4 regions of the Saccharibacillus brassicae genome follow, and region 3 is predicted to be linked to each of the others. Evidence: riboswitches for the same ligand, from Rfam matches in the RefSeq annotation. Region 3 holds a riboswitch; each other region holds the start of a gene.
What was found. Region 3 has a riboswitch for thiamine pyrophosphate ahead of tenA (thiaminase II). Riboswitches for the same ligand answer to the same signal wherever they lie in the genome.
Positions count from the first base shown of each region.

Region 1: another riboswitch for thiamine pyrophosphate. It lies ahead of FFV09_RS10115 (ThiF family adenylyltransferase); the one in region 3 lies ahead of tenA (thiaminase II).
Region 2: another riboswitch for thiamine pyrophosphate. It lies ahead of FFV09_RS12995 (ABC transporter substrate-binding protein); the one in region 3 lies ahead of tenA (thiaminase II).
Region 4: another riboswitch for thiamine pyrophosphate. It lies ahead of FFV09_RS06180 (ECF transporter S component); the one in region 3 lies ahead of tenA (thiaminase II).

Region 1 covers NZ_CP041217.1:2,429,611-2,437,096, forward strand. Annotated here, with positions in the region: gene FFV09_RS10095 (FAD-dependent oxidoreductase) at 1-802, opposite strand, end outside; gene FFV09_RS10100 (thiazole synthase) at 817-1,695, opposite strand; gene thiS (sulfur carrier protein ThiS) at 1,700-1,900, opposite strand; gene thiE (thiamine phosphate synthase) at 1,909-2,532, opposite strand; gene FFV09_RS10115 (ThiF family adenylyltransferase) at 2,630-3,709, opposite strand; TPP riboswitch at 3,775-3,885, opposite strand; gene FFV09_RS10120 (ATP-binding protein) at 4,158-5,471, shown strand; gene FFV09_RS10125 (iron-siderophore ABC transporter substrate-binding protein) at 6,015-7,115, shown strand; gene FFV09_RS10130 (FecCD family ABC transporter permease) at 7,121-7,486, shown strand, end outside.
Region 2 covers NZ_CP041217.1:3,122,579-3,130,064, reverse strand. Annotated here, with positions in the region: gene FFV09_RS13005 (EAL domain-containing protein) at 1-526, opposite strand, end outside; gene FFV09_RS13000 (pyridoxamine 5'-phosphate oxidase family protein) at 798-1,214, opposite strand; TPP riboswitch at 1,387-1,500, shown strand; gene FFV09_RS12995 (ABC transporter substrate-binding protein) at 1,627-2,688, shown strand; gene FFV09_RS12990 (thiamine-binding protein) at 2,769-3,068, shown strand; gene FFV09_RS12985 (ABC transporter permease) at 3,065-3,865, shown strand; gene FFV09_RS12980 (ABC transporter ATP-binding protein) at 3,862-4,893, shown strand; gene FFV09_RS12970 (TatD family hydrolase) at 5,410-6,351, shown strand; gene FFV09_RS12965 (purine-nucleoside phosphorylase) at 7,114-7,486, opposite strand, start outside.
Region 3 covers NZ_CP041217.1:3,878,160-3,885,645, forward strand. Annotated here, with positions in the region: gene abnB (arabinan endo-1,5-alpha-L-arabinosidase AbnB) at 1-174, opposite strand, end outside; gene FFV09_RS16030 (hypothetical protein) at 535-840, opposite strand; gene FFV09_RS16035 (YesK family protein) at 1,181-1,441, shown strand; TPP riboswitch at 1,512-1,616, shown strand; gene tenA (thiaminase II) at 1,765-2,430, shown strand; gene thiM (hydroxyethylthiazole kinase) at 2,489-3,331, shown strand; gene thiD (bifunctional hydroxymethylpyrimidine kinase/phosphomethylpyrimidine kinase) at 3,328-4,263, shown strand; gene FFV09_RS23845 (hypothetical protein) at 5,057-5,203, opposite strand; gene yicI (alpha-xylosidase) at 5,341-7,486, opposite strand, start outside.
Region 4 covers NZ_CP041217.1:1,510,684-1,518,169, reverse strand. Annotated here, with positions in the region: gene FFV09_RS06200 (DUF1861 family protein) at 1-447, opposite strand, end outside; gene FFV09_RS06195 (glycosyltransferase) at 450-1,592, opposite strand; gene FFV09_RS06190 (glycosyltransferase family 4 protein) at 1,589-2,770, opposite strand; gene FFV09_RS06185 (SDR family NAD(P)-dependent oxidoreductase) at 3,016-4,011, shown strand; TPP riboswitch at 4,088-4,202, shown strand; gene FFV09_RS06180 (ECF transporter S component) at 4,327-4,938, shown strand; gene FFV09_RS06175 (ATP-binding cassette domain-containing protein) at 4,922-6,700, shown strand; gene FFV09_RS06170 (energy-coupling factor transporter transmembrane component T family protein) at 6,697-7,486, shown strand, end outside.

The DNA of each region.
Region 1 (7,486 bases), 1.4 Mb from region 3:
GGCCGGCCCATCCGCCGGCCCAGGCCCCCGTGCAGACCACGAGCCGGTCCGCCCGGAAGGTCGCGCCGGAAGCTCCGGCCGCGTCCGCCGGGCTGCGTTCGGCTGCCCAGCCTTCGCGCGCCGCGCCCTGCCCGCCCGCCTGCATCGCCGGCTGCCGCTCCCCGCCCGCTTCCGCGCCGGCGTTCCGCGCGCCGAGCCCGGATGCCCCGTCTACGCCCCGGCCGCTCGCCCGGACTTCCACGCCGCGTGCCCACTGCGTCGGCTCCAGCTCGCCGAGCCGTTCGCGGATCTGCACGCCGACTTTCACGCAGGCGCTTTTCAGCGCTTCGACGAAGTCCGGCGCGTAAATATGGCTCTCTTCCGGCGTATGCAGCGCCGCGACCACGGCCGGCGACAAGCCCGGCTCGGCCGCGCGCAGTTCGCCGCCGCGCAGGATCGTGCCGCTCGATCCGCGGCTGCGCTGCCAGTCCAGCCGGCGCTCAAGCGCCGCCAGGTCCGCTTCGTGGTAAGCGGCGTACAGGCTGCCGCACTCCGTATATTCGAAGTCCCGGCCGGACAGCTCCCGGACCTGCCGCTGCCAGGCCGGATACAGGTCGAGGCTTGCGCGGCACAGCGCGAAGAACTCGTCCGGCGAATCCGGATTTTCGGAATACGGCGCGAGCATGCCGGCCGCCGCGCCGGACGCCTGCCCGCCGCAGGCGCCGGCTTCGAGCAGCGTCACGTCCGCGCCGCGCAGCCGAAGCTCCAGCGCGCAGGACAAGCCGATGATACCTCCGCCAAGCACGAGGAACGAATCGTTCATGGCCGCTCCCCCGCTCATTCCACGATCAGCGACTCGAAGCCGCTGCTGGCCGACGCGTACCGCTTCTTCGGCATCCGGCCCGACAGATAGGCGAGCCGGCCGCCTTCGATCGCAAGGCGCATCGCCCGTGCCATGCCGACGGGGTCCTGCGCTTTGGCGACCGGCGTGTTCATCAGAATCGCCGAAGCGCCGAGTTCCATCGCCAGCGCCGCGTCGCTGGCCGTGCCGAGGCCCGCGTCGACGATGACCGGCACGTTCGACCGCTCGACGATCAGGCTAATATTGTAGGGATTCAAGATGCCGAGGCCGGTGCCGATCGGCGCGCCTCCCGGCATGACCGCCGCCGCGCCCGCTTCTTCCAGGCGCCGGCACATGACCGGATCGTCCGAGATGTACGGCAGCACCGTAAAGCCTTCCCTGACGAGAATCTCGGTCGCCCGCAGCGTCTCGATCGGATCGGGCAGCAGCGTCCGCTCGTCGGCGCAGATCTCCACCTTGATCCAATCGCTAAGGCCCGACGCGCGCGCAAGCCGCGCGATTCGCACCGCTTCTTCCGCCGTGCGTGAGCCCGACGTGTTCGGGAGAAATTGGTAAGCGCCCTGCTCCAGATGCTGGAGAATCGAATCGTCTTCCGCCGCTTCCAGATCGACGCGCCGGATCGCGAACGTCAGCACTTCCGTGCCGGACGCGGCGATCGCTTCGGTCTGCACGAACGGGTTCGGGAACAATCCTGTCCCGAGGAAAAAGCGCGACTGCATGTTCAGGCCGCCGAGACTCCAGCCGTCGCCGCCGGGTTCGATCCGCTCTGCCGGCCGCGCCGAGTCGGCGCGGCCCTCTGCTCCCGCTGCTGCTTGGCCGTTGTCGTATCCGTATTCATCTTCATATTCGTTCATCGGTTCAGCCTCCTCCCACAAAATGGACCAATTCGATCTTCATGCCCGGCGTGACCGGCGTCGACGCCCACTGCTCCGACGTGCGCACCTCGCCGTCCACTTCCGCCACGATCGGCCGCCCGGTCAGACCGAGCCGCTCCACGACGTCCGCCAAAGTGGCGGCTTCCAGCTCTTGCCTGCTTCCGTTTATGATCAATTCCACCATTCGAAGGCTCACCCTTTCCTGTCCAGTATGCGAATAAACGCCCGGCATGCCTCCGCGGGATCGTCGCTGCCGACGATCTCGCTGACCGCGCACAGCCGCGTCGCGCCGGCCGCGATCACGTCGTCCGCATTGTGCAGCTTGATGCCGCCGATCGCCACGAACGGAATGCCGATCCGCTCGGACACTTCGCGGATATAACCGAGCCCGACCGGCGCGACGACGTCGGCTTTGGTCTGCGTGGCGTACACGGGACCGGCGCCGATATAGTCCGCGCCCTGCTCCTGCGCCAGCAGCGCTTCTTCGATCGCATGCGTCGAGATGCCGACGATTTTGGAGCCCATGCGCCGCCGCGCTTCTTCGAGCGGCACGTCGCCCTGTCCCAGATGCACTCCGTCCGCGTCCACTTCCAGCGCCAGGTCGATATGGTCGTTCACGATGAACGGAATGCCGTAACGCCGTGTCAGCTCCCGCAGCGATCGCGCTTTGCGCAGCCGCTCCGCCGGATCGCTGTGCTTGTCCCGGAACTGGACAATGTCGGCGCCGCCGATGATCGCCTGCTCCATGACGTCCGCAAGTTCGCGTCCCGGATGAAAGTTCTCGCCGGTAATCGCATATAATCTGAAGTCCCGCAAAAGATTCGCCTCCCTGTTTTTTCACATTCGATTTCGATTTCGATTCCGTTCTATGCCCCTGTCTTGCGCCTGCGTCTGCCCTGCTGGGCAACCCGGCCTAATCCCCGACATACCGGTCGTAAATCGTGCGCGCCCGAACGGGATCGTCCGTCCCCTGCACAAGCACCCGCCCGTCCGCGAACAGCACGATCCGCTCGCCGCCCGGCAGCTCGGCCCGGATCAGGTACGGATTCGCTTTGAGGCTGCGCGCCGCCGGCGCAAGGCGCCGCTGCCACGATTCCAGCTCGAACGGCGCGTGTCCCGCGATCTGGATCGAATCGCGGCCGCACAGCGACAGCGTCGTCTCCGCTTCGCGGGCGAGCGCCGGATATTCCCGCAGCCCGCAGCAGGGACAGTCCGGCCGCGCGCGCACCGAACCGAGTTCGTGCTGGCGATTGTTCCAGACGTCGATGGACAGCAGCGTGCCGCGCCGCGCTTCGCGGTCGCCCACGAGATATTTGAGCGCTTCGGCCGCCTGGTAGGAAGCGACGATATCGACGATCGGCGCGATCACGCCGACCGTGTCGCACGTCTCGCCGCCGGAATCGGCGGTCGGGATGAAGCAGCGCAGGCACGGCGTCTCGCCCGGCACGAAGATCGCGCTCATCCCTCTCGACCCGACCGCGCCGCCGTACACGAACGGAATACCGTGCGCGTAGCAGGCGTCGTTGAGCAGGAACCGCGTCCGGAAATTGTCCGTTCCGTCCAGTACCAGGTCGACGCCGTCCAGCAGCTGCGCGATATTGCCGGGCGTCACGTCGGCAAACACCGCTTCGATCTCCACGGACGAGTTGATCCGCTTCAGCTTGCTCTCTGCCGCCACCACTTTGGGCAGCGACCGCTCCGCGTCTTCTTCGTCGTACAGCATCTGCCGCTGCAAGTTGCTGCGCTCCACGTAATCGCGGTCCGCCATGCGCACCTTGCCGACGCCGGCGCGGACCATATGGTTCGCCAGCACCGTGCCGAGCGCGCCCATGCCGACAATGCACACGGCGCGTTCCGACAGCTTGCGCTGTCCTTCGGCGCCGATCGGCGCGAACAGCTTCTGCCGGGAGTACCGTTCGTCGTCCGCCCCGCCGCCTGCTTGCGCAGCGGCGTTCCGGGTTATTTCCGTTGTTTTCGATAGGTCGTCGTTCATGATCGTCCTCCCCGCTTTGTGCGTGAACAAACAAAAAAGCCATTCGGAGAATACACGAATGGCTTGAACAATTCGAATGAGGTTCTCTACGCCAGCATTACCTGGATCAGATTAACGGTCCGGGGCACAAGGCTCCCATCTCAGCCGGACTTCATCCAGCACCCGCATTCATATTCGGTTTGAATTCAGCATAACGAATCGTTCGACGCTTGGCAACGGGGAGATCGGCCGGCGATTCGACTTTTTTTGCGCCAAGCGTACGCGATACCTGTTTAGGAGAAGCCGTTATGAGTTTATAACAGAACATACTTAGTAGAAATCCGTCTTTTTCCGACATTATCTACGTTTATTCGCTCTCTTTTTCATACTCCTATTCCTATTTTACGCAAATATTTTAATAAATGGTTTTTTCTTTGTCCCGAAACGTTTATTTATTTGGAGGTGCGCTTTGCTTAAGACGAGTTATATCGACGTGATGGACGTTTTGTCCGAAAAATTGTACGCCTCGGCCGCCCAAATCGTGGATACGGCCTGCAAGATCATTCCCGCGAACACGTTTTGCATCGCGTTGAGCGACGAATACGAGACCAAAGTGCTCAATACGATCAACCGGAGCGCCGTCATTTTACAGGAAGGACTCGTGATCGACCACACCGATTCCTACTGCCATCTGGTGACCGAACACGGCCCCGAGCCGCTCGTGATCGACGACAACCGGAACCACCCGCTGACCCGGAATATGGACGTGACCCCTTTTATCGGCGGCTGCTCGTTCATGGGCGTCACGATCAAGGACGGCGACGGCCGCGTGTTCGGCTCGTTGTGCGCGTTCGACGACAACTTTTACGCGTATCAACCGCAGGACGTCGAGCTGCTGCAATCGCTGGCCGCTTTTTTCGAAAATATGCTAACCCTCGACCATACGTACCAGAAATGGCGCGAAGCCGAGCAGGAACGGAAAAAGACGCTCGAAGAAAAAGCGAATCTGCTCGCCATTCTCAGCCACGAGATCCGCACCCCGATGAACGCGATTCTGAACATGGGCGAGATGCTCGAATCGACGCATCTGTCGGAGACGCAGCGGCAGTATTTGCGGCTGATCCATTCCAGCGGCAGTTCCCTCATGACGATCCTCAATCAGATCCTGGATTATTCCAAGCTCGATTCCGGCAAAATGGAAGTCGTGTACGAACCGTTCTCGCTCAGGGGCTGCCTGGTCGAAGTGCTGCAGCTGTTCCGCTCGGAAGCCGCCCGCAAAAACGTCAAGCTGAACGAGGTCATTCCGATGCATATGCCGGATCTCTGGATCGGGGACGAGAACAAAATCCGGCAGATCCTGATCAACCTGCTGTCCAACGCGCTGAAGTTCACGGAAGAAGGCGAGATCCGGATCGAAGCTTACGTCTCCGCCGAATCCGGAACAGGCCGGGAGACGAGTCTAGCGGTGCTGCCGCTGTCGTCCGCCTCGGGCGCCGCGCTCGAAGACGACCGCGAGGCCAACGTGCATCTGACGTTCACCGTCACCGATACCGGCAGCGGCATCTCGGAAGACAAGCAGCCGCTGCTGTTCCAGGCGTTCACGCAGCTGCATACGGCCAACTACGTCAACCGCTACGGCGGCACCGGGCTCGGCCTGTCGATCTGCAAGCAGCTCGTCGACCTGATGAACGGCGAGCTGCGGCTGAAGCATTCGTCGGCGACAGGCAGCTGCTTCTCGTTCAGCCTGCCGGTCGAGCTGCCCGAATCGGCCTGGGGCCGGTAAGCGGGCGGTAAGCCGACTGGCCGGCGAACCATCGGAGCATCGGGCTGTCTGGTGAAATCCAAGCGGCCCGGGCCGGTCGTTCCGCTTCCTGCGCTTTTCGTATAATTCCGTATAAGCATGCATGTTCAAGTCCGGAACTTTAAACCTGCGTGCCGCGAACGTCCGTACTCCAAGTACGGACGTTTTTGGTATGCCCTGCCTGCTAACGTCCGTACTTCAGTAGGGGCGTTTTCGTATGCTCTCCCTTCCAAATGTCCGATCTTGGTGCGACGGGCATTTTTGGCGTGCCTGGTCTGCGAATGTTCGAAAATTGCGGCTCGATCCGTTCTTTTCCGCGTCCAATGTCAGGTTTTGCTATGAAAATACGTACGTATTTCCGGCTGAGCGCTCAAATTTGCGATTGACAGCGCTCCCTGTATACCGATATATTTAGTGATGTTGATAATCATTATCAGAATCATATTTCTCATTTTATTGCATTTTTATTCACCGCGTAGACTTTTGCTCCACCCAATAAGCTTTCCACACAGAGAGGGGTTCATCATGAACAGAAAAAGAAAATATTCGCTCCTGACCGCCATGATCTCGATTCTGCTGGTTCTGGCGCTCGTCGGCTGCGGCGCGCAGCCGGCCGCTACGACTCCCGATTCGGCGACGACCGAAACGGCTCCGGCCGCGGACACGACGACAGCTGCCGAAGAAGAACCGGCTGCCGCCGACGCTTCGGCCATGGAATACCCGGTTACGATCAAGGGCGCGCTGGGCGATGCCGTGATCGAGAGCAAGCCTGAACGGATCGTCACGATCCAATGGGGCAACCAGGACGTAGCGCTCGCTTTGGGCGTCGTACCGGACGGTTTCTCCGCCGCCAACTTCGGCGTACAGGACGACAGCGGACTGCTGCCGTGGACGAAGGAAAAGCTGGACGAGCTCGGCGCAGCCGACCCGAACGTGTTCCAGGACACGGACGGCCTCGACTTCGAAGCGATCTCCGATACCAAGCCGGACGTGATCCTCGCCGCTTATTCCGGCATCACGCAGGAAGATTACGACACGCTGAGCGAGATCGCTCCGGTCGTCGCTTACCCGACGTCCCCGTGGACGACCAAATGGCGCGAGCAGGTTCAACTGATCGCCCAGGGCATGGGCATGCCGGCCGAAGGCGAGAAGCTGATCGCCGACACCGAAACGCTCATTAACGAGAAATTCGCCGCCTACCCGCAGCTCAAGGACAAAAAAATCGCCTGGGTCAACTTCTCCTCCGACGATCTGTCCAAGCTGCACATCTACACGCCGGTCGATACGCGCGTCTCGTTCCTCGAAGAGATGGGCCTGACTTACCCGGAGAGCATCACTTCGCTGATTACCGATCCGGACAGCTACTCGCTTGAATTGAGCGCGGAGAACGCCCAGGCGCTGAACGACGTCGACCTGATCGTCGGCTACGGCGACGACCAGCTGCTCGAAGCGCTGCAGGCCGATCCGCTGCTCGGCAAAATCCCGGCCATCGAACGCGGTTCCGTCGCTTTCATCACGGCGGATACGCCGCTCGTCGCGGCCGGAACGCCGACGCCGCTGTCGATCGCGTACACGATCGACGATTACATGAAGCTGCTCGGCGCTGCCGCCGACAAGGTTAAATAAACAAGATGAACCCGATTACGGTCTCGAGCGATCACCGTCCGAGTCCGCACATCCCGAAGCATTTCCTTACGGTACTGATCGTGAGCCTGATCCTGCTGGGAGCGAGTATTCTCGCCTCCCTCGCATTCGGCTCGCGGGCAGTGCCGTTTCACGATTTGATCGACGGTTTGTTTCGTCCGGAGAACGACTCCTACGAAGCGAACATCGTTCGAAAACGGATCTCCCGGACCGTGTTCAGCCTGTTCTGCGGCGCGGCGCTCGGCGTATCCGGCTCGCTGATGCAGGCCGTGACGCGCAATCCGATCGCCGATCCGAGCATACTGGGCGTGAATACGGGAGCTTCTCTGTTCGTGGTGTGCGGCATGGCTTTC
Region 2 (7,486 bases), 760 kb from region 3:
GGATCGCCGAGATTCGCGCCGCCCGGTCGAGAAACGAGTGCATCCCGGTACGCCGCGCCACGTCGAACAGTTCAAACGGATTGAACGACTCTCCCCCGGGAGCCGCGCGCAGCAGAAATTCGTAAGCGACGATCGCTTCCTGATCGTTGACGATCGGCTGCATGAAGCTTGTGAATTTCTCCTGCGTGATGATGCTGACCATGTCCATGTTTTGAAACCGCGCCGCGATCTGGGAGAACGGCAGCCATGGCAGCAGAACCGGCGAATCTTTTTCCCCGCAGATCTTCACCTGAAGCGGTTCCGTCCATTCGACCGGCAGGCTGTTCAGCCATTCCGCCATCTCCAGAAATTGTTCCTTGCTCGTATATGAAAAAAACAGAACGCCGCTCTCGTAGCCGTTTCGTCCCGATTTCCAGTTGCGATCTTCGACCAACTCATTCAGCATCTCCGTCACGGGACGCAAATACACGGTACCCCAATCTTCGATGGGCTTTACCGGCTGACAGCTGCTGCATATATGCTCCATACTTAAGGAACCCCCCAAAACTTATAATTGACGCAATATCCACTCCGACCAAAAAACCGGTTCCTTTAACCTAGACAGCAAGCGATTCAATCTTCACCTATTACCCAGTGCCCCTCTTTTAGAATCGGGTTCTTTCGACTTATTTTTTAGACCTTTTAGCTGATTATCAAAACAATTTCACACAATTCTCATACAAAAAAGCTCCGACCGGCGCCACTGGGCCGATTCGGAGCTTTTTATACAACAATTGACTTATGCGTTCAGAAGAGGTTTAGCCTTCCCAAACTTCCACTTCGTGTTTGCTTTTGGCGTATTCCGCACGCGAAGGCGTGATTTTGATCACGACGTAATTCGGATCTTCCGGTCCTTCGAGCCACTGCTCGAACGAATCGTGCCACAGCTTTTTGCGCAGCTCTTCGTCACGCGTAATTTCGGCCGTACCTTCGACCTGGACTTCGTCCTGCGTTCCGCCTTGTTCGAAGCCGAGCAGCAGCGCCACGTTTGGGTTCTTCTCCAATTCTTCGACTTTGTGCGTCTGGGAGCTGGTGACCAGATAGATGGTCATGCCTTCATTGAATACGGTCATGTAACGTACTTTCGGACGGCCGCCTTCGACCGTGGCGAAAGATCCGAAACGGTTACGTTCCAAAGTTTCCGTAATTTTTTGTTCCAATTGTTGTTGGTCCATGGTATAAAGCCTCCTAAGCAAGATGGGTGTATTCGAGCTACAGTGGTTCGTCTCTCTATTAGTAAGTACCCGAATAGACGAAAGTGAACCGGATGCTTACCGAATCGATTCGTTCGCTGGACAGCTTTTCTTTTAAAGGCTATAATGACTCCGAAGCAAACCCGACAAATTCATAACCCCCGGGGGGTGCCGGAAGCAAGGCCGGCTGAGAGTGTATCCCAAGCAGATACTGACCCTTATACCTGATCTGGGTAATGCCAGCGTAGGAACGTTTAAGCGTGTTTGCCCCATCTAGCTTCTCGATCGGGACCCGCAGCTTGCATCGACGTGACGCGTCCCGGAATCCGGGGCGCTTTTTTGGCGTTCCGGCGGGCATGAAGCAGCGGGCAATACGGTTGAAGGAGACAGAGAAATGAGAAGCACGCACAAGGGGATCGGCAAAAGAATAAAATGGACGGCTCCGCTCGCGGCGCTGCTGCTGGCGCTGACCGCCTGCTCGGGCGGTGCCGGCGGCGGAACGCCTGCGGCGACCGGTGACCCGAAAGCGGCGGATGGCGGCGAAGCGCAGACGCTGCGCGACGTAAGCGTCGTGCTGGACTGGACGCCGAATACGAACCACACCGGCCTGTATGCCGCGGTGGATCAAGGTTTTTACGAACAGGAAGGCTTGAAGGTCACGATCCTGCAGCCGGGTGCCGGCGGCGCGGACCAGATGGTCGCTTCGGGCGAAGTGCCGTTCGGCATCAGCTACCAGGAAAGCATCACGCAGGCGCGCGTCCAGGGCGTTCCGCTCGTCTCGCTCGCCGCGGTCATCCAGCATAATACGTCCGGCTTCGCGGCTCCGACCGACCGGAACATCAAATCGCCCAAAGACTTCGAAGGCAAACGGTACGGCGGCTGGGGTTCCCCGGTCGAAGCGGCGGTCATGAAATCGATCATGGACCAGGAAGGCGCGGACGTGTCCAAAGTGGAAAACATCAACATGGGCGACGCCGACTTCTTCACCGCGGTCAAACGCGATATCGACTTCGCCTGGATCTTCTACGCCTGGACAGGCATCGAAGCGAAGCTGCGCGGCGAACCGATCGACATGCTGTACGTCAAGGATTATTCCGACAGTCTCGACTACTACACGCCGGTCATCGCGACGAACGAGAAGCAGATCGCGGACGACCCGGAACTGGTCAAAGCGTTCATGAAAGCGACGAGCGAAGGCTACGAATACGCGATCGACCATCCGGCCGAAGCGGCGGATATCCTGATCCAGGCCGTGCCGGACCTTGATCCCGAACTGGTCAAAGCGAGCCAGGAATGGCTCAGCCCGAAATACCGCGACGACGCGGACCAATGGGGCATGCAGAAGCCGGAAGTATGGGACAACTACGGCAAGTGGATGAGTTCGCAGAACCTGCTCGAAGGCGAATTCGATTCCACGAAGGCGTTCACCAACGACTATCTGCCGACAGCGAAATAGAAGCACTCCGGGTCGGGTCCGATTCGGACAAGATTCGGATAGAATCCAGATAAAATTCAGCCCAGAGAGGAAGATGGTTTATGGCAGCGACCCTGCTTAGCATTCAGGTTATCCCGAAGACGCCGAACGGCGAAGACTCCATCCCCTACGTGGACAAAGCGATCGAAGTGATCCAGCGCTCCGGCGTCAAATACGAGGTACACGCGCTGGAGACGACCATGGAAGGCGAACTGCCGGAACTGCTCGAGATCGTGCGGCAGATGCATGAAGCGCTGACCGAAGCCGGCGCGCCGAGTGTCATCTCCCAGATCAAAATCGCGCATTATCCGAGTCCGGACGGGATCAGCATCGAACGTCTGACCGCCAAATACCGTCCATGAGCCTGCGCTTGACGCTCGGCCGATGGTTCCGCTCCGCGTGGCCGCCCTTCGTGGCGGTCCTCTTGTTTTTGTTCGTGTGGGAGATGGCGGTCCGCTTCTTCGCGATCGAAGCGTGGATTCTGCCGTCTCCTTCGCTGATCGCCGGCGAAGCTTCGCGCAGCGCGGACTCGCTCTGGATGCACACGCTGTCCACGCTGCGGCTGACGCTGATCGGATTCGCGATCGGCTCGACGGTCGGCCTGCTGGTCGCCTGCCTGCTGCATCTGGTGCCCCTGCTCAAATCGGCGCTCTATCCGCTGCTGATCCTGAGCCAGAACGTGCCGACGATCGCGCTTGCGCCGCTGCTCATGATCTGGTTCGGCTTCGGCCTGCTGCCGAAAATTATCGTCATTACGCTCGTGTGCTTTTTCCCCGTCGCCGTCTCGGCGATGGACGGATTCGCGCAGACCGACCGGACGATGCTGAACTACATGCGCATGATCGGGGCGAAACGGGTGCAAATTTTCCGTAAACTGGAGTTCCCCCACGCCCTGCCCTCCCTGTTCTCGGGACTGCGCATCGCCGCGACGTACAGCGTCATGGGCGCCGTTATCGCGGAATGGATCGGCGCGCAAAAAGGAATCGGCTATTACATGATTTTGCAAAAATCGGCGTTTCGCACCGACCGCATCTTCGCCGCCATCGTGATCATCGTCGCGCTCAGCCTGCTGCTGTTCCTGCTGGTCACGCTGATCGAGCGGCTCGTCGTGCGCGGCGGACGCCGAAGCGGGAACGCGGAAGGAGGCGAAGCGGAATGAGCGGGATGAGCGGAATCGAAGAGAACGGCCTGCCGGTTAAAAGAGTCGGAGACGACGGTAGGCTCGGGAGCGGTGCGCGTCGCGAGGTAGAGCATGGCGAGAGCGATTCGCGGCGCGGGGTAGAGAACGGCGGGAGCGGTGCCGGAGCGGATGCGGGCCGCCGGCTTGAATCCGGCGGCAGGAACGCTGACGGAGAACACGCGCAGCTGCGAGCCGCTTCCGGAGGCGGGCACGATTCGCCGGTCAAGCTGGCGCTGTCCGGCGTAAGCAAATCGTTCGGCAGCCGACGCAAGCCGCTGCCCGTCATCGGCGGCGTCTCGCTCGAAGTGCGCGAGGGCGAGTTCGTCAGCCTGATCGGACCGTCCGGTTCCGGCAAAAGCACGCTGTTCCACCTCATCGGCGGACTGCTTCGGCCGGACGCCGGCGAGATCGCGCTGGACGGCCGGGTCATTACCGGCGAGCGCGGCCATATCGCCTACATGCCGCAGCAGCCGGCGCTGCTTCCCTGGCGCACGATCGAAAGCAACGTGATCCTCGACCGCGAGATCAACGGCGCCTCGCGCCGGGAGACGCTCGAAGAAGCCCGCCGCTGGATGGCGCGCGCCGGTCTCGCCGGCTTCGAGCAGGCGTATCCGCACATGCTGTCGGGCGGCATGCAGCAGCGCGCGGCCTTTGTGCGCGCGCTGCTCAGTCCGCACGAACTTATGTGCCTCGACGAGCCGTTCAGCGCGCTCGACGCTTTTACCCGCAGCGAGATGCAAGCGTGGCTGCTCGATATTTGGGAAGAGACGCGGCGCTCCGTGCTGTTCGTCACGCACCATATCGAGGAAGCGCTGCTGCTGTCGGACACGATCTATGTGCTGTCCGGCCGCCCTTCCGCCGTGCTTCGGCGGATCGAAGTCCCGTTCCCGCGCCCGCGCCGCGAAGAGATCGCGGAAACGCCGGAATTTCTGGCGCTGCGCCGCGAACTGACCGGACTGATGAAGGAAGAGCAGCGCAAAAGCCGCGACGCGGCTGCGAGAGGGTAAGACGGCCTCGCAGCCGCAGCCGCAGTCGCAGTCGCAGTCGCAGTCGCAGTCGCAGTCGCAGTCGCAGTCGCAGTCGCAGTCGCAGTCGCAGTCGCAGTCGCAGTCGCAGTCGCAGTCGCAGTCGCAGTCGCAGTCGCAGTCGCAGTCGCAGTCGCAGTCGCAGTCGCAGTCGCAGTCGCAGTCGCAGTCGCAGCGTAGGCTGAGGGAATGTTGACCTTTCGTCAACATTTTCACCCGGAAATCCGATTTTTTAGCGAAAAGTGATCAAAATGACAACAAATCCGAGCTTTAAGTACGTTTTGGGCCGATTTTCGCGGAAAATGTGAGCATAATGAACACTTTTTCGCAAAATCGGCTTGTTTCGGTATAAAATGTTGTCATTTTGCACACATTTTAGTTTGGGTTTGGGTTTGGGTTTGGGTTTTAAAGGGTCCGGACGGCCCGTCCTTTTTCGCCCTGCCCTTTGCGCCCCGCCGCTTTTTTTCATATAAAAAAACGACAGGAGGTTCGTCCGCCATGAGCGCCAAATTGGCCGATTCGCATATTCATCTGGAGCAGTACGATCCGCAGCAGGCGGCGCGCATGCTGAGCGAGTTCCAGGACGAAGGTGGAGCGTTTGTCGTTGCCGTCTCGATGAACCTGGAATCCGCGCGCCGGACCGAGGCGCTGGCGATACAATATCCGGACGTCGTGCGCCCGGCTTACGGCTTCCATCCCGAGCAGCCGCTGCCGACTCCCGAGGAAGAAGAAGCGCTATTCGCCTGGATGGAAGCCCGGGCTGCGACAAGTGAGGGGATAGGCGAACGGGCAGATGCGCAGGCAGAGGAAGAGGCTTCGCCGGCAGAGTCCACGCCCGAAACGGCGTCCGGCGTGCAGAAATCGGCAGCACCCTGTTTGCTTTCCGCGCCTTCAAATTCTGCCCAACCGCCGCGCATGACGGCGGTCGGCGAAGTCGGCCTGCCTTACTATAGCCGGCTCGAAGCGTCGGAACGCGGCGAAAGCCTCGACGAAGACGGATACGTCCGGCTGCTCGAACGCTTCGTCGCTTTTGCCGCCCGGCACGACCTGCCGATCGCTCTGCACGCCGTGTACGAAGATGCGGATACCGCGTGCGACCTGCTGGAGCGATACAGCGTCGAACGCGCGCATTTCCACTGGTTCAAAGGCTCCGAGCACACCGTCCGGCGCATGATCGCGAGCGGCTACCGGATTTCTTTTACCCCGGACCTGCTCTATGAAAAAGAAATCCGCGACCTGGCCCGGCTCTACCCGGAAACGCTCGTCATGAGCGAAACCGACGGCCCGTGGCCGTTCGAAGGTCCTTTTTCCGGACGCGCTACCCATCCGTCCATGACCGCCGACGTCTGCCGCGAATGGGCGCAGCTCCGCGGACTCGACGAATCCGCTGCCCGCGCCATCCTGCTGGATAACGCCCGGCGTTTCTACGCGCTGCGTTAGACGGGTTAAGGAGCGAATAGCCGGACGCGGGAGGGTCGGCGGATGCGGGCGTTTACCGGTACGTGAGTCCGCGGATGCGGGCGTTTGCCGGTACGTGAGTCTGCGGGTGCGGGCGTTTGCCGGTACGTGAGTCCGCGGGTGCGGGCGTTTGCCGGTACGTGAGTCCGCGGATGCGGGCACTGACCGGTGCATACGTTTGCTAGTGCGTAGATTTGCTGGTAAATACGCCGCCCGTCTGCACACCCTCGCGCCTGTGTGTACATCCTCGCGCCCGTCTGCACATCCTCGCGCCTGTCCGTCCATCGCCTACCCGGCCGGCAGACCGCCCGTCTATCCGCCGCCCCGCCCAAACTCCAACGAACCCTTCTATCGCTATTTTCGATTTTCCGGCCTTTTTGCAAATCTAACGAATCGTCATATCGCTATTCGTCCGACTTCCCGGCCAAAACCGGCTTTTGGCCCGATTAGCGTGCTCACGATTCGTTACATTCGAAAACCACGCCAAAAAGACGACTTAGCGCGCCCAGGATTCGTTAGCCTCTCCCTTTTCGCACGCCGCGTCATCGGCTATCGCTCCGACGCCCGCTCACCCGGATCGCGGCTCCCTGTTCCCCGCACACCGCGTCCCGAATATTCGCTCCCGCCCAAAACAACCCAAAAAAAGAGCCCAAAAACCGTCATCCGGTTTTCTGGCTCTTTTTCCATGCCCAATTCCCGCCGCGACGCCGCAATGTCTCGCCGCCCCGCCGGTTCCCGCTTTTTTTACGCCCGGTCCAGAATGCCTTTGACCAAGCCCACGAACTTCTCCCGCACCTGCGCCGCGACTTCGATCACTTCGTCGTGGCTGAGCGGCTGATCCAGAATACCGCAGGCCATATTCGTCAGGCAGGAGATGCCGAGCACTTTCATGCCGCCGTGCACGGCCACGATCGTCTCCGGAACGGTGGACATGCCGACCGCGTCGCCGCCGAGCGTGCGGATCATGCGAATCTCCGCAGGCGTCTCGTAAGCCGGACCGCTCCACCAGGCGTAGACGCCCTGCCGGAGCGTCGTGCCCTGCTCAGACGCCACTTCGAGCGCCAGATCGCGCAGTTCGCGATTGTAGACCTGCGACACGTCCGGGAACCGAACGCCC
Region 3 (7,486 bases):
GCGGAAAGTCGGGGCTTTGGCGTTGAACGTCGGAAACTGTACCGCTTGGCTCAGCGCTGCGGCGGGAGAAGCGGCAGCCGCGGCGGGCGGCGACAGGACATCGGCGGACAGGGGAAGCAGCAGAGCGGCGGTCAGGGCGGTGACGCCGGTTTTTACCCAAATTTTTCGGTTCATACATAGTCTCCTTCAGAACATTTAGTAAATTAATTTGTTAATCAAGATAGAACAATGAAGGACATGGTTTATGGAAAAAATAACTTTGATACCGCTTACACCGAATAATAAACCGAAAACGACTCTCTTTTCAAGTCTTAATTTACGGTCTGCTAAAATTTGTCGATTATAAAATAAACATTATGGTTAATCTATAAGAAGGGTGAACCGTTTTTTGTTTGGCAAAGAAAGCCTGAAGGTTTTGGATCTTATGTCTATAACCACACATGCCAAAAAGCCCCGAATCCCGGCTGCCCGGGGTTCGAAGCTTCATGCAGCGGTAGCAAAGCGGTAAATGCGCTCCGTGCTTAGTCCGCGGCGTCAGCCGACGGCGGGAAACGGATTATGCTTCAGGCAGACGAGCGTCACGTACCCGTCATGCACGGACACGACAGCCCGCGTCGTACGAACGCCGTATAAAATATAGGAGCAGCCGTTGTCGCGCCGTCCTTCGTATTTGTCGATGCGCCGCGGCGTGCGGAGGAACTCACTCAGCATCTCGTCGTCGAAATGGGCGCGTTCCATGTCCCGTTCCGCACGTTCGGTCAGCAGCAGCCGATTTTGCTCCAGCGCCTCCTTCAAATGTGCCGCAATCACTTCCGAGTCCACTCCACCAGATTTGATCATCCGTAAGCCTCCTTTTGCTTTTGTGCGTGTTCGCTTTTTCGCTGTCTCGCTTTAATGAGTGAATGGTTTTGCTTAGACTCTATTTTGCACAAAAAAGATTGTTTCGTAAAGAAGTTTAATAAACCACCAGTCAAAAAGTACGGAATACCGCCGTTCGTCGCCCGCTTGGTTGACGCTGCGTCCTTTTTTGTTTAAGCTGGAATTCGTTGTGTCCGGGCTGCGTGCCGCGGACCGAGGAGCGGGTCGATATCGCAACATTAACAATATTTTCACTTCTTCAAAAGGCACTTGTGCTATCCTCGTGTGCAAGGAGGTGTTCGAGCTGAGCGGCATCGTGTTTGTGGCAGCATCGACGTTTATCATCCTGATGAGCGCTTCATACTTGATCTACAAAAAGTTTCCTTATCAGCAGCAGCTGGCGTATATTCCTTCGGGAGCGTCTCTGCTGGCGAGCTTCATGATGATTTTTACGAGTTTTGACTTGAACCGGCTCGACGGGTTGACCGCAAGCGCCCTGGGTATCGCGCTCGGAACGGCGAGTCTGGCGGCTTTTATGTGCTCGCCGTTGATCGATCACTATTTGCGCTACCGGCAGCATTGACAAGAAGGCGCGGCGGAGATAGAGTAGACACGTAACCTGACCCGCCGCCTTCGGGCGTCAATCGAATAGCATGATCCACTGGGGGAGCCGCTGCGCGGCTGAGACAAGAACAGCTCTTGGACCCTTTGAACCTGATCCGGCTCGTACCGGCGTAGGGAAGTGGAGCCGGACCCCTGTTTCGGACAACGACAAGTTTGTACTTTTGATGCATAAACGGGAGCCGCTCCATTTCGGAGCGGCTTTTTTTGCGCTTTCATTCGGGGGAACTCCGCGGTGGACCTTGCTTTTCGCGCGGGAATCCCCTTATTGGAGGTCGATGATTCATGTCTTTTACCGAACAGCTTCGCCGCGGGGCGGACCCGATCTATGAAGCGATTTTCAAGCATCCGTTCGTCCGCGGCATCGCGGAAGGCACGCTCCAAAGCGAACAGTTGATTCATTACGTCAAGCAGGATTTCGAATATCTGAACGCGTACATGCGCATCTACGGCATCGCGATCTCCCGCTGCGAACAGCGCGAGCATATTCAGATGTTCAACGAACAGATCGCTTTTATCCTCAACAGCGAAATCCATCCGCACCAAAACTTCTGCGAGCGCGCCGGCGTGACGTACGAAGAGATGCAGGGCTATCCGCTTGCCCCGTCGGCGCACCATTACACCCGCCACATGCTGAACGCGGCCCATGAAGGCACGCTGGAAGACATTCTGGCGGCGCTGCTGCCGTGTCCGTGGACGTACGCGGAGATCGGGCAGCGCCTGCTGGACGAAGTGAAGCCGGGTCCGGAGCATCCGTTCTACGACTGGATGCATTTCTACGGCAGCCGCGAAGCGGGCGTGACGGACAAGATGCGGGAGCTGCTCGATCAATGGGCGGAGCCGCTGAGCGAAGCGCGCAAACGCAAACTCAAAGAGCAGTTCGACGCCAGCTGCCGGCTGGAGTACATGTTCTGGGACATGGCGTATCGCCTGGAGGAATGGCCGGTCTAGGTCTGGCCGGGCGTACACGCGAAGCGGATGTCATCACGAAATCGGGAGGCTGACGAGGATGGAACAGGAAATGGGGCAGCTGCTGCGGCGGCTGCGCAGCGAACGGCCGCTGGTACATAACATCACGAATACGGTGGTCACGAACTTTACGGCCAACGGCCTGCTGGCGCTCGGTGCGTCGCCGGTCATGGCTTATGCGCGCGAGGAAGTCGCGGACATGGCGCGCGTCTCGGGCGCGCTGGTGCTCAATCTCGGCACGCTGACGGCCGAACTGGTCGAAGCGTGCGCGATCGCGGGCCAGGCCGCCAACGAAGCCGGCGTGCCGGTGCTGCTCGACCCGGTCGGGGCGGGCGCGACGCCGTACCGCACGGAGTCCGCGCTTCGGCTGCTGCGCGAAGTGCGGATCGACCTCGTGCGCGGCAACGCCGCGGAGATCGCGCATCTCGTCGGCGAGATCCGCGAGATCAAAGGCGTCGACGCGGGCGGGCAAGCCGGCGGCGCGGCCGTGGACCTGGCCATGCGGGCCGCCGCGAAGCTCGGCACGGTCGTGGCCGTTACCGGCCGCGAAGACGTCATCACGGACGGGACGGCCGGTTACGTCGTCACCGGAGGCGACGCGCTGCTCGAACGGGTCACGGGAGCGGGCTGCCTGCTCACTTCGGTCATGGGCGCGTTCCGCGCCGTCGAACGCGACCGGCTGCGGGCGGGCGCTGCGGCGCTTGCGCTGTACGGCGTCGCCGCCGAAGCGGCAGCCGCAGCCGCGGGCGGGCGCGGCCCGGGCAGCTTCCAGATCGCGTTCCTCGATGCGCTGGCCGCGCTGGACGAGGCTTCCGCGGCAGCGGCTGCGAACGCGGTACGGCGGATAGCGATTGCGCCCGCAAGCGCCGGAGGTGCGAGATGACGGTATTCAGGGCGCTGACGATCGCCGGCTCGGACAGCGGGGGCGGGGCCGGCATTCAGGCCGACCTGAAGACGTTCCAGGAACTGGGCGTCTTCGGCATGTCGGCGATTACCGCCGTCACCGTGCAGAATACGCGGGGCGTGCGCGGCGTCTATCCGATGACGCCAAGCGCGGTAGGCGAGCAGATCGACGCCGTCGGCGAAGATCTCGGCGTCGACGCGCTGAAGACGGGCATGCTGTTCGACGCGGCAATCATCCGCGAGACGGCCGAGCGAATCGCGGCGTTCGGCTGGAGCCGGGTCGTCGTCGACCCGGTCATGATCGCCAAAGGCGGCGCGGAGCTGCTGCGCGCCGACGCGATCGAAGCCATGAAGCGGCATCTGCTGCCGCTGGCGTACGTCGTCACGCCGAACATCCCCGAAGCGGAGGCGCTGTCGGGCATGACGATCGCCTCGATGGCGGATCGGCGCGAAGCCGCGCGGCGCATCGCCGCTTACGGCGCGAAGATCGTCGTGATCAAAGGCGGCCATGCCGGGGAAGATTCGGAGGCGGGATTGGGCGCCGGCGGAGCACGGCGAGGAGAGCCGGGGGAGAGAGCAGGCGCCGGCGGGGCGCGGCGGGAGGAGCCGGAGGCGGGAGCGGGCGCCGGGCGCGCTTCACGCGTCGTCGATCTGCTCTACGACGGGCGCGACTTCGAAGAGCTGAGCGGCCCGCGGATCGCGACGCGGCACACGCACGGCACGGGCTGCACGTTCTCCGCCGCGATCACGGCGCAGCTCGCCCTAGGCGAAGACGTTCGCGACGCGGTACGAACCGCCCGCGATTTTATCCAGGCGGCGATCGAAGGCGCGCCGGCTCTCAATCTGGGCGGCGGACACGGCCCGACGGACCATTGGGCTTACGCCCGGCTGCGGGCGGGATCGACCCGGTAGCGGCATGCGGAGCCTCGCGTCCGGCCGCTCATTGCACACAGAAACCCGGTTCTCCGTGTCGGAGAATCGGGTTTCTTTTGGCGTGCTCGGTTTCTTTTCCAGTGTAAAGAAAAGGGTATGTGCGACATTCCGCCCTTGCGCGTTTTGCGCCCTGCGGAATCTTTTTGCGGACCTGCGCGCCTTTTTGAACACGTAACGAATCCTAGCAGCGCTATTTGCCGATTTTTCGTGTTTTTAGCAAACTAACGAATCCTCCTATCCTTATTGGGCGTGAAAACGCCGTTTTAGGCCGATTTTGAGGCAATAGCGTGATGACGATTCGTTAGTTTGGATAAAAGCGCGTAAATAGGCAAATAGCGTGATCAGGGTTCGTTAGGCGCTTGCGACAGGCGGGTTTGTCGACAATGGGAGCGGATGAGCGGCTTGTCCGCTCTTTTTGCTGCACCGACAACGCATAGGGACAGACGGACAAAACGAAATCCCGGCTTCCGGCTGCATAAGCGGCCGGCGCCGGGATAACGAAGGTAAGCATACAAGCAAGCGACCTGCCTACCTGTAAGTAAAGCATGCGCCCTGCATGCGGAGCGAGCCGTTCGAGCCGTTCGAGCGAATTGGCGCCGCCGAGCCGAAGCCGGTGACGCCCTATGTAGGCGATAGATAGAAATAAGCGGCGTATAGACTCGCGTCGGATAAAGCCAAAAAGGCCGATCTGAACGGTCGATCCTTTCGATCCTTTCGATCCTTTCGATGCAGCCGATCTTTTCCATGCAGTCGATCCAGAGCATGCGGTCGCTCAGTCGAGAAGCGTCGGCATGGACGAATGCGACGGGGTACTGTTGACGGCGAGCGACGCGGCTTCGCGGCTCCAGCTCCAGGCGCTGAGCAGCAGCAGGCCGGCGGCCAGCACGACCATCCACTTGTTTTTGTTGCGGTTCGGCATAAGATCCTCCTTGTGATGGAATAACACGCAAACCGCTTGAAGCGATTTACAGGCTCATGGGTTCCGGTCGAGTTCCATTCTAAAGCACGTTCGCGCTGAAAGCTATGAAATCCTTCTCCATGCCGCCGCGCCGCCGGTCAAGACTCCGGCAGCCAGACGGTAAATCTGCCGCTCTCCGCGTCCGGAGTCAGGACGATCGAAGCGTCTTCAGCCGACGCTTCCGCGCCTTCGACGGATTCGATCGCCGAGATGCCGCGCAGCACAAGCTTCCACGTCGTGGACTTGTCGCCGCTCGGCGCGCTGCCTGCGCCAAGCCCGTCCGGGCTCGGCGCCCGTGTCCCTTCCGCGGCCCTCTCCGCGATTCTCCCCGCGTTCCCTTCCGCAGCCCACGCGGCGCCTTCCGCAGCCCTTGCCGCGTTTCCTTCCGCGGCCTTCCCCGCGGCCCTCTCCGAGCACACCGTCAACACCCGCCCTGCGCGGCGCACGACGACCGTCAGTTCCGGCCGGCGGACCGCGGCGCCTTCCGTTTCCGCCGCATAGATCGCGGCGCGGGCTTCGTGCCCGTCTTCGAGCGCGAACAGGTGCAGCTCCGCGCCGTCGACATAGTCGTAATCCGGCCGGGCTTCGTTCGCGCCGAGCGCAAGCAGCGTGTTCGGCCGCACAAGCAGCGGCAGGCCAAAGTAGTCGTAGCGCTCGCGCCGCCAGCGGCCGCCCTGTACGTCTTCGCCGGTGAGCAGATGCGTCCAGCGTCCTTCCGGCAAATAATACAGCGCTTCGCCGCGCTCGTTGAAGATCGGCGCCACGAGCAGCGATCCGCCGAGCATGTACTGGCGGTCCAGCTCTTCGCAGGCGGGATCGCCGCCGAATTCGAGCAGCATGGCGCGCAGCATCGGCAGCCCGTCGTTCGCCGCTTCGACGGAGGCGGCGAACAGATAGGGCATCAGCCGCATTTTGAGCTGCGTAAAATGCCGCAAGACCTCGCTCGCCTCGTCGTCGAACAGCCACGGTACGCGGTACGATTGGCTGCCGTGCAGCCGGCTGTGCGACGACAGCAGGCCAAATGCGCTCCAGCGCTTGTAAATGTCCGGCGAAGCGGTATTCTCGAAGCCGCCGATATCGTGGCTCCAGAAGCCGAAGCCGCACAGACCGAGCGACAGACCGCCGCGCAGACTCTCGGCCATCGAGACGTAAGACGCGGTGCAGTCGCCGCCCCAGTGCACGGGAAACTGCTGGCCGCCGGTCGTCGCCGAGCGGGCGAACACGAGCGCCCGGTCCCGTCCTTGGACTTCTTCCAGCACTTCGAACACGGCCCGGTTGTACAGCAGCGTATAGTAATTGTGCATCTTGACCGGATCGGAGCCGTCATGATAGACGACGCCTTCGCTCGGGATGCGTTCGCCGAAATCGGTCTTGAAGCTGTCCACGCCCATCTCGATCAGCGGACGCAGCTTGGACTTGAACCAGTCGACCGCCTGCGGATTCGTGAAGTCCACGAGTCCCATGCCGCCCTGCCAACGGTCCCACTGCCAGACGTCGCCTGCGGCGGTTTTGACCAGATAACCGTGCTCGGCGCCTTCCCGGAACAGGTAAGACTTTTGTCCGATATACGAGTTGATCCAGACGCAAATCCGCAGTCCTTTGGCTTTGAGCCGGTCCAGCATGCCCTGCGGGTCGGGAAACTGCTGCGTGTCCCAGCGGAAATCGCACCACTGAAACTCCTTCATCCAGAAGCAGTCGAAGTGGAACACATGCACCGGAATGCCGCGTTCGAACATGCCGTCCACGAAATGATTGACCGTGTCTTCGTCGTACGAAGTCGTGAACGAAGTGCTCAGCCAGAGCCCGTACGACCACGCCGGAGGAAGAGCGGGACGTCCGGTAAGCGCGGTATAATGGCGAAGCACGTCTTTGAGCGTCGCGCCGCCGACGACGTAATAGCGCAGCCGTTCGCCGGGCACGCTGAACTGGACCTTTTCCACCTGCTCCGAACCGACTTCGTACGACACCTTTTCCGGATGATCGACGAATACGCCGTAGCCGAAGCTCGACAGGTAGAACGGCACGTTTTTGTAAGCCTGCTCGCTGCATGTGCCGCCGTCTTCGTTCCACAGGTCGACGACCTGGCCGTTTTTGACAAACGGGGTAAACCGCTCGCCGAGCCCGTAAATGCGTTCGCCGACGCCCAGATCGAGCTGCTCGCGCATGTACGCGTCGTCCGCCGAGCGGATATGGGCCGGGCCTTTGCGTTCGCTGCCCGTCAGCCGGCGGTCTGCGTAATAGAAT
Region 4 (7,486 bases), 2.4 Mb from region 3:
CGTCAGCCGGATGTCTTTCATGTTCCACGGACCGGACTTGACGTGCGTCAAATCGTGCAGCACGCTTCCGCGGTACAGCACGGTGCGCCAGCCGTCGATTTTGCGTTCGGGTTCTTTGGAGAAGTGCAGCTGCACGCCGCCCATGATCCATTCGCCGCCGAGCCGCGTAATAAACGGGTCCTGCAGGCGGAAGCGCGGCAGATCGGCTTTGGCTTTCCAGATGCCGTTCTCGGCCGTGAAAAAGACGACTTCCGAATCTTCGGAATTGCGTTCTTCCACCCGTCCCGCCATATACCATTCGCCTTCGTTCCGGAACGGAGCCGTAATATTGTACACGTCGCGTCCGTCCACGCCTTCGAACACAAGTTTGCGGCCTTTGGTCTCGGCCGGCACGTAATCGCGCAGCAGTTCTTCGCACGTTCGGGCCGTCCATTCGCTTCGCAGCATGCTCATGAGCGTTGGCCTCCGGCCGCGGCGGCCGGCTCGTCATGCCGCAGCGGCCGCATGGCCGCCTGGGCCGTGCAGTAGGACACGATGTTCTCGGAACCCTGGTTCAGGTTCAAGCCGCGGGCGTGCAGACCGTCGTAGCAGGCGCCCGTCCGGGCGTCGATCAGCGATTTGCGCAGCGAATTGCTGCCGTGGAACCAGTCGTAACAGCGGACCGCAAAAGCGCGGTAAGCGGGATCGCCCAGCAGGTCGTACGCTTCCAGACAGGCGAGCAGCGTCTCGGCCGCTTCGATCGGCTGTTCGTCGTACGGCGCCGGAGCTTCGCCCCGGACGTACCAGCCGTCGCTGCCGATCGGCTTGAAATATCCTTCGGGCGCGGACGTTTTTTGCAGCAGAAAATCAAGGCTTTCCCGCGCGGCTTCCGCGTACTCCGTCCGGTTCGGCAGCCGCGACGCTTTGAGCAGCGCCCAGGGCAGCATGGCGTTGCCGTACGTGATCGAATCTTCGTACCAGTGCCAATCGTCTCTGCGATACGTCCGGTAGCTGCCGAGCAGCCGGCCGGCCATCTTGTCGACCAGCGCTTCGATCCGCGTGCGCGGCAGAAACTCCGGGTCCGGCGCGTCCGCGTCTCCGTAAGGAAACGCGTAGAGCAGCGCCCCGGGAGCGTCCAGTATCGAAGTCAGGCCGATTAAGGCGTACGCCATCGCCCGCGGCGAACGAATCTCCTCCAGATGCGGCAGCGCGCGGTTCAGCATGTACTTGCACGTATTTTGCAGATTGTCCGGCAGCGGACTGTCTGCGATCGCCGAGCCGAGCGCCCAGGCGCAGCGGCCCTGGCAGTCTTCGGAACCGATCGTCTCCGCGAACGAGCGGTCGTAATTCATGAAGTTCCGGAAGCTGCCGTCGTCATTTTGCGCGTGATACAGAAAAGCTGTATACGTATGCGCCAGATCCAGCGTCGTCTCGCCCGGCTGGGCCGCATAGGCCAGCGCGGCGGCGATCAGCGCCCGGGCATTGTCGTCCGACGTATAGCCGTGGAAACGGTCGGGCACGCCGAATTTGGTATGCTGAAAAATGCCGGTGTCGTCCGTCAGCCGGCGCAGGTACGACAGGGAGAGCGCGTCGGGGTTCGGGGCGGTGTTCAAACGGCACTTCCTTTGGCGGAGCAGGTGCGCAGCAGCGCCGCGTATTCGCCGGCGATATGGTTCCAGTGCATCGTGCTTCCGAGCTGGAGCGTCCGGCGTTCCATGTCCGCTTTGAGCTCCGGTTGATCGAAGACGCTCAGGATATGTTTTTCCAGCGAGACCGAATCCCGGAACTCCGCCAGCAGTCCCCGTCCGTCCGCCAGCATCTCCTGCGCATAGCGGTAAGGCGTCGAGATGACGACCCGTCCGTAGCCGATGCCGAACGCGAGCGTCCCGCTGACCGCCTGATCCTGCCCCAAATACGGGGTGAGGTAGATGTCCGACATAACGAGCGACTGCACAACTTCTTCCTGCGACAGATGCTTGTCCACGAACAGCACGTTTGTGCCGAGGCCCAGTTCCGCGACCCGCTGCTGGAGACTTTCCCGGTACACTTCGCCTTCGCGGCGCTTGATGCTAGGGTGGGTACGGCCCCAGATGATGTACAGCGCTTCGGGATGGGTAAGCACGACGCGGCTCATCGCTTCGATGACGTATTCGATGCCTTTGCCGGGACTGAGGAAGCCGAACGTGGACAGGATCTGGCGTCCTTCGTGCCCGTAACGGACTTTCAGCTGCTCGCGGCTCTCTGTCTGCACAGTCGGGACGCCGTGATGGTGCATCTCGATTTTGGTCGGCGAGATGTCGTACACGTCGGTCAAATCGGCGATTTTGTTGCGCGCCATCGTGACGACCTTGAAGCTGAGCGCGGCCAGTTCCTGCATGATCCGGCGCTGCTCCGAAGACGGGGCGGCCAGCACGGTATGAAAAATGACGATGAACGGAACGTGCAGCGCCGCGGCGAAATCGAGAATATGGCTGCCGTTGTCGCCGCCGTAGATGCCGAATTCGTGCTGGATGACGACGACGTCCGCGTCGCTCCGGTTGAGGTCATCCGCGGCCCGTAAATAATCGTCAAGCCGGTTCTGCGCGATTTTGCCGATCACTTCGCTGCGGTACGCATACGCTCTTTCGTCTTCTACCGCTATAATGGACGGGGGAGCGAAGTCGCCCAGCAGGGCCAACTGGCTCATCATATCCTGGGAAAAAACGGCCAATCCGCACTCGCGCGGCGAACTGGTTCCAACGAAAACGGCTTTGATTCCGGGCGTGGCAGGTTGGAGATTTGGATTTATCATGATAAATCCTCCTTTTCATATTTTTACATAAAACAGAACGAAAAAAAGAAATAAAGAGAGCTTTATTTCTATCAGGGGTGCATGAAAAGGAAAGGGTAAACAGAGTGATCCAGAAGAGGAGTCCGTTCGTAAGGGGAATAGATCAACGCTATCACTTGGTCGATATTATGTAAAGCAAGCAAACGTATAATGTAATGAAAATTGACAAACGGGGAGCGGTCCAAGTGAAGGAGCAGCGCCGAAACATGGATACGAAAAATAAAACGGCGATCGTGACAGGCACGTCGAGCGGGTTCGGCCTGCATATCTGTATCGGGCTGGCATCGGAGGGGGTGCGCGTAGCGGCCTGCATGCGGCGGCCGGAAGCGGCGGAGCGGCTGCTGGCCGCGGCGCGGGAAGCCGACCGCGCGGCAGGGGCGGAAGTCGCAGCGGGCAGGGACGCAGAACCTGGAGCCGAAGCCGGCGCCGTCCGGAATCGGAGCGGAGACGCCGGGAAGACGATCGAACCGCGCGGCCTGATTCCGCTCGGAACCGGGCCGGTGTCGGGCCTGATCTTCCCGGTGGCGCTTGACGTATGTGACGACGCACGCGTGACCGAAGCGGTGGCGGACATTGGCGCAGCGTTCGGGCGGATCGATATTCTCGTCAACAACGCGGGACTCGCGATGGGCGGATTCATCGGCGAAGTGCCGATGCACGGCTGGAGGGAACAGTTCGCGGTCAACGTGTTCGGCCTGATCGCCATGACCGGCGCGGTCGTCCCGTACATGCGCGAGGCCGGAAGCGGCTGCATCATCCAGATGAGCAGCGTCAGCGGCGCGATCGGCCTGCCCGGCTACGCGCCGTACGTCTCGTCAAAGTTCGCGATCGAAGGCTTCAGCGAATCGCTCGCGCTTGAGACGGCTCCGCACGGTATCCGCACTTACGTGCTCGAACCGGCGTCGTACAAGACGGAGATCTGGGACAAAGGCTTCGCCGGCATTCACCGGGCGGAGCATTCGCCGAACGAGGCGGCGCTGCAGCGGATGCTCGATATGTCGCGTGCCAGCGCGCAGAGCGGCGGCGATCCGCGCGACGTGGCGAAGCTCGCGGTGGACCTGGCGCTCGGACGGCGGGGCCGCGGCCGTTTTCGCTATGTGCTGCCGCGCGGGGCGGCCGCGCTCGTCTGGTTCAAAAAGCGGCTGCCGGACCGGCTGGTGCAGGCCGTTATGCTGCGGATTTTGCGGCGCGGCATGAAGTAAGAGACCTACCTAAGCGGCGCATGCGGAAATTCGCTGTTGCGCTGCCGCGCCAAAAGGTGTAGGGTGAAAAGCAACTGCATAACGATACGGGGGTCCGGGCGAGCCGGACTGAGATTGAAGCCGTTTGACCGCTTCTGACCGTTAATCTGATCTGGATCATGCCAGCGTAGAGAATTCGTATCCGTCCGTGAAATCGGCGGCTTTCTGCGCATTTTTATGCCGGAAAGCCGCTTTTTTGCGCTTCCGGCAGCGAAAATGCCGGGCGAACCCTCGTCGTTACCGCAGCAAACGACTATGAGCGGGGAGAATGGGACAATGGGTATCAAAAGTGAAAAGGCGCCTTCGCGGCGCAAAGGATTGACGCTGACCGACGTATTGGTCACGGTCGTCGTATCGCTCGTGCTGGGCGTCGTCTACCATCTGTGGGCATCGGTATCGAGCATCGCGGGGCTGCTGTTCGTCCAGTCGGACGAGCTGGTCTACGGCATGTGGTTCGCCGCTTCGACGCTTGCGTTTCTGTTGATCCGCAAGCCCGGCGTCGCTCTGATCGCCGAGATCGCGGCGGCGCATCTGGAGATCGCTTTCGGCAGCGCCTACGGCATCCAACTGCTGCTCTACAGCGTCGTGCAGGGGCTGGGCGCCGAATTGGTCTTCGCGGCGTTCCGTTACCGCAGCACCAGCGCTTTCGTCGCGGGCCTTGCCGGTATCGCGGCGGCCGCCGGCTCGCTGCTGGCGGACATTTATTACGGGTACGTCACGGAATACGCGACGTGGCTGCTTATTCTGAAATATTCGCTGCGGACGATCAGCGGCTTCGTCATCGCCGGGTACCTGATGTACGGCTTGGCGAAGCTGCTCGAAAAAGCCGGCGTTACCCAGTCGCTGCGGCCGGTGGAGAGGAAAGAATACGATGCGCTGGACAGCTGAACAGCCGGAGCCCAAGGTCGAATACGCCGCCGAAGCGGAGAAGCTGCGGCTGAAATTTCCCGGCACGCCGGACTTGCTGTTTCGCGATTTGTCGCTCCGAATCCGCCGCGGCGAAAAAGTGCTGCTGCTCGGCCCGAGCGGCTGCGGCAAATCGACGCTGCTGCAGGTGCTCGGCGGCATCATCCCGCGGATCACGGAAGTGCCGCTCAAGGCGGAGCGGCTGAGCGTGCCGGATTCGGCGGGCATCGTGTTCCAGGACCCCGACACGCAGTTCTGTATGCCTTACGTCGACGAAGAATTGGCTTTCGTGCTGGAGAATCTGGAAGTGCCCGCGCCGCGGATGCGGCCGCTGATCGAACAGGCGCTGCGCGAAGTCGGGCTGGACCTGCCCGACCCGCACGTCGCGATCGGCTCGCTGTCGCAGGGCATGAAGCAGCGCCTCGCGCTTGCGTCGGTGCTGCTGCTCGCACCGGACACGCTGCTGCTCGACGAGCCGTCCGCGCTGCTGGACCCGGAAGGGCGGCGCACGATCTGGGACGCCGTTCGCCGCGTCGCCGGAGGCCGGACAGTTATCATCGTCGAGCACCGGCTCGAAGAAGTGCTGGACTGGGTCGACCGGGTCGTCCTGTTCCGGGGCGACGGCACGATACTGGCCGACGGTCCGGCGGCCCTGATCTTCGGCCGCTACCGCGCGGAGATGCGCGAATACGGCATCTGGCATCCGGAAGCCTGGCACGAGGCTTACGGGGCCGGGGCGGCTCCGGCGTCCCGGCTGGCCGGCGAGCGAGGCGAGCGGCGCGCTGTCGGCGGCGCGGCGGCATCGGGCGAAGCGGCGCTCCGCGTCGCTGCGCCCGAGCGCGTCGATCAGGCGGCTGTCGCGGCTTCGGCCGGCTATGCCGTTGACGCGCAAGCCCCCGGCGTTCCGGCCGCCGCTGCCGGGCCGCGCGCATCGGCGGCTCCGGGCGAAGCCGCCGACGCGGCCCGGCCGCTGCTTCAGCTGCGCGATTTCCGCGTGCTGCGCGGCGGCAAGGCCGTCTGCGCGGCGGAATCGGCCGCCGTCCGGCCCGGCGACCTGATCGCGCTGACCGGCCCGAACGGCGCCGGCAAAAGCTCGCTGCTGCTCGGGCTGATGGGCCTGCTGCCGCATGAAGGCTCGTGCGAATACGCGGGGGAACGCCCCCCGGGCCGCCGGGCGCTGCGGGAGACGGCGGCGCGGCACGCCGCCTTCGTGTTCCAGAACCCCGAGTTCCAGTTCGTGACGAACCGGGTGCTGGACGAAGTGTCGTTCACGCTGCGCAGCGAAGCGGCGGAGAGCGGCGCGGCCCGCGGCAGCTGGCGCGCCCGCTGGTTCGGGCGCAGCCGACCGGACGGCGAAGCGGAAGCCGGCATTCTGCGCCGGGCTTCCGACTGCCTAGACGTTTTCGGGCTTGGCGATTATGCCGAGCGCCATCCGTACCTGCTGTCGCTCGGCCAGAAGCGCCGGCTCAGCGTCGCTTCGGCTATCGTGTCGGACAAGCCGCTGCTGCTGCTCGACGAGCCGACGTTCGGCCAGGACGCACGCAACGCGTTCGCGATTCTGGATCTGTGCGAGCGGCTGCGCGCTTCCGGCCATGCCGTGCTGATGATTACGCACGAGATGGAAATCGCCGAGCGGCTGGCCACGCAAATCTGGCGGATCGAAGACGGCCGGCTGGCCTCGATCGAACAGACGGGCCGCTCCCGCGCCGACGGGCTGCGGCTGTCGAAGGAGGTACGTCCGTGAACGGATTTTTCGAACCGGCCCGCACGACGTGGCTGCACCGGGCCAACCCGGCGCTCAAGCTGCCGCTGTTCCTGCTGCTGTTCGCTTTGACGGTGCTGACGCACCGGATCGACGCTTCGTTTTATCTGGCCGTCGTATTTCTGCTGCTGCTGTTCGCCGCTTCCGGTTATCCGGCCTGGAAAACGGCGCTGCTCGCTTCGGGCTTCGCGCTGGCGTTCGCTTCCGCTTCGCTGTCGATGATCCTGTTCGGCAAAGGCACCGAGATCTGGTGGTCGCTTGGTCCGATCTCGATCTCGCAGGAAAGCTTCTATCGCGGCCTGCATCTGGGCTTCCGCTCGATCGCGTTCGGCTGCCAGGGGCTGCTGTTCGTGCTGACGACCCGCTCGACCGACCTGTTCTACGCGCTGATGCAGCGCCTGAAGCTCAGCCCCAAATACGCCTACAGCTTCATGGCGTCGCTTCGCCTCATGCCGATGGCGCTGGAGGAGCTGCGCATCCGGCGCGACGCCCTTGCCGTGCGCGGCACCGGAGGCGCCGGACGGGGCTTCGCGCCCGCGGCGCTGCTGCGCCTGCCGGAGCTGTACGCGCTGCCGCTGCTGGCGCAGAGCATCCGGCGCGCCCAGCGTACCGCCGTCGCGATGGAAGTGAAGCGCTTCGATGCCGAGCGCCGCAGAACCTACTATTATCCGTCGCCGGTTACGCGCAGCGATGCGGCCGTATTCCTGCTGCTCGCCGGAGCGGCTGCCGCCGCGCTGCTGCTGGCGCAGCTGGTGCCGGTGTTCGGGC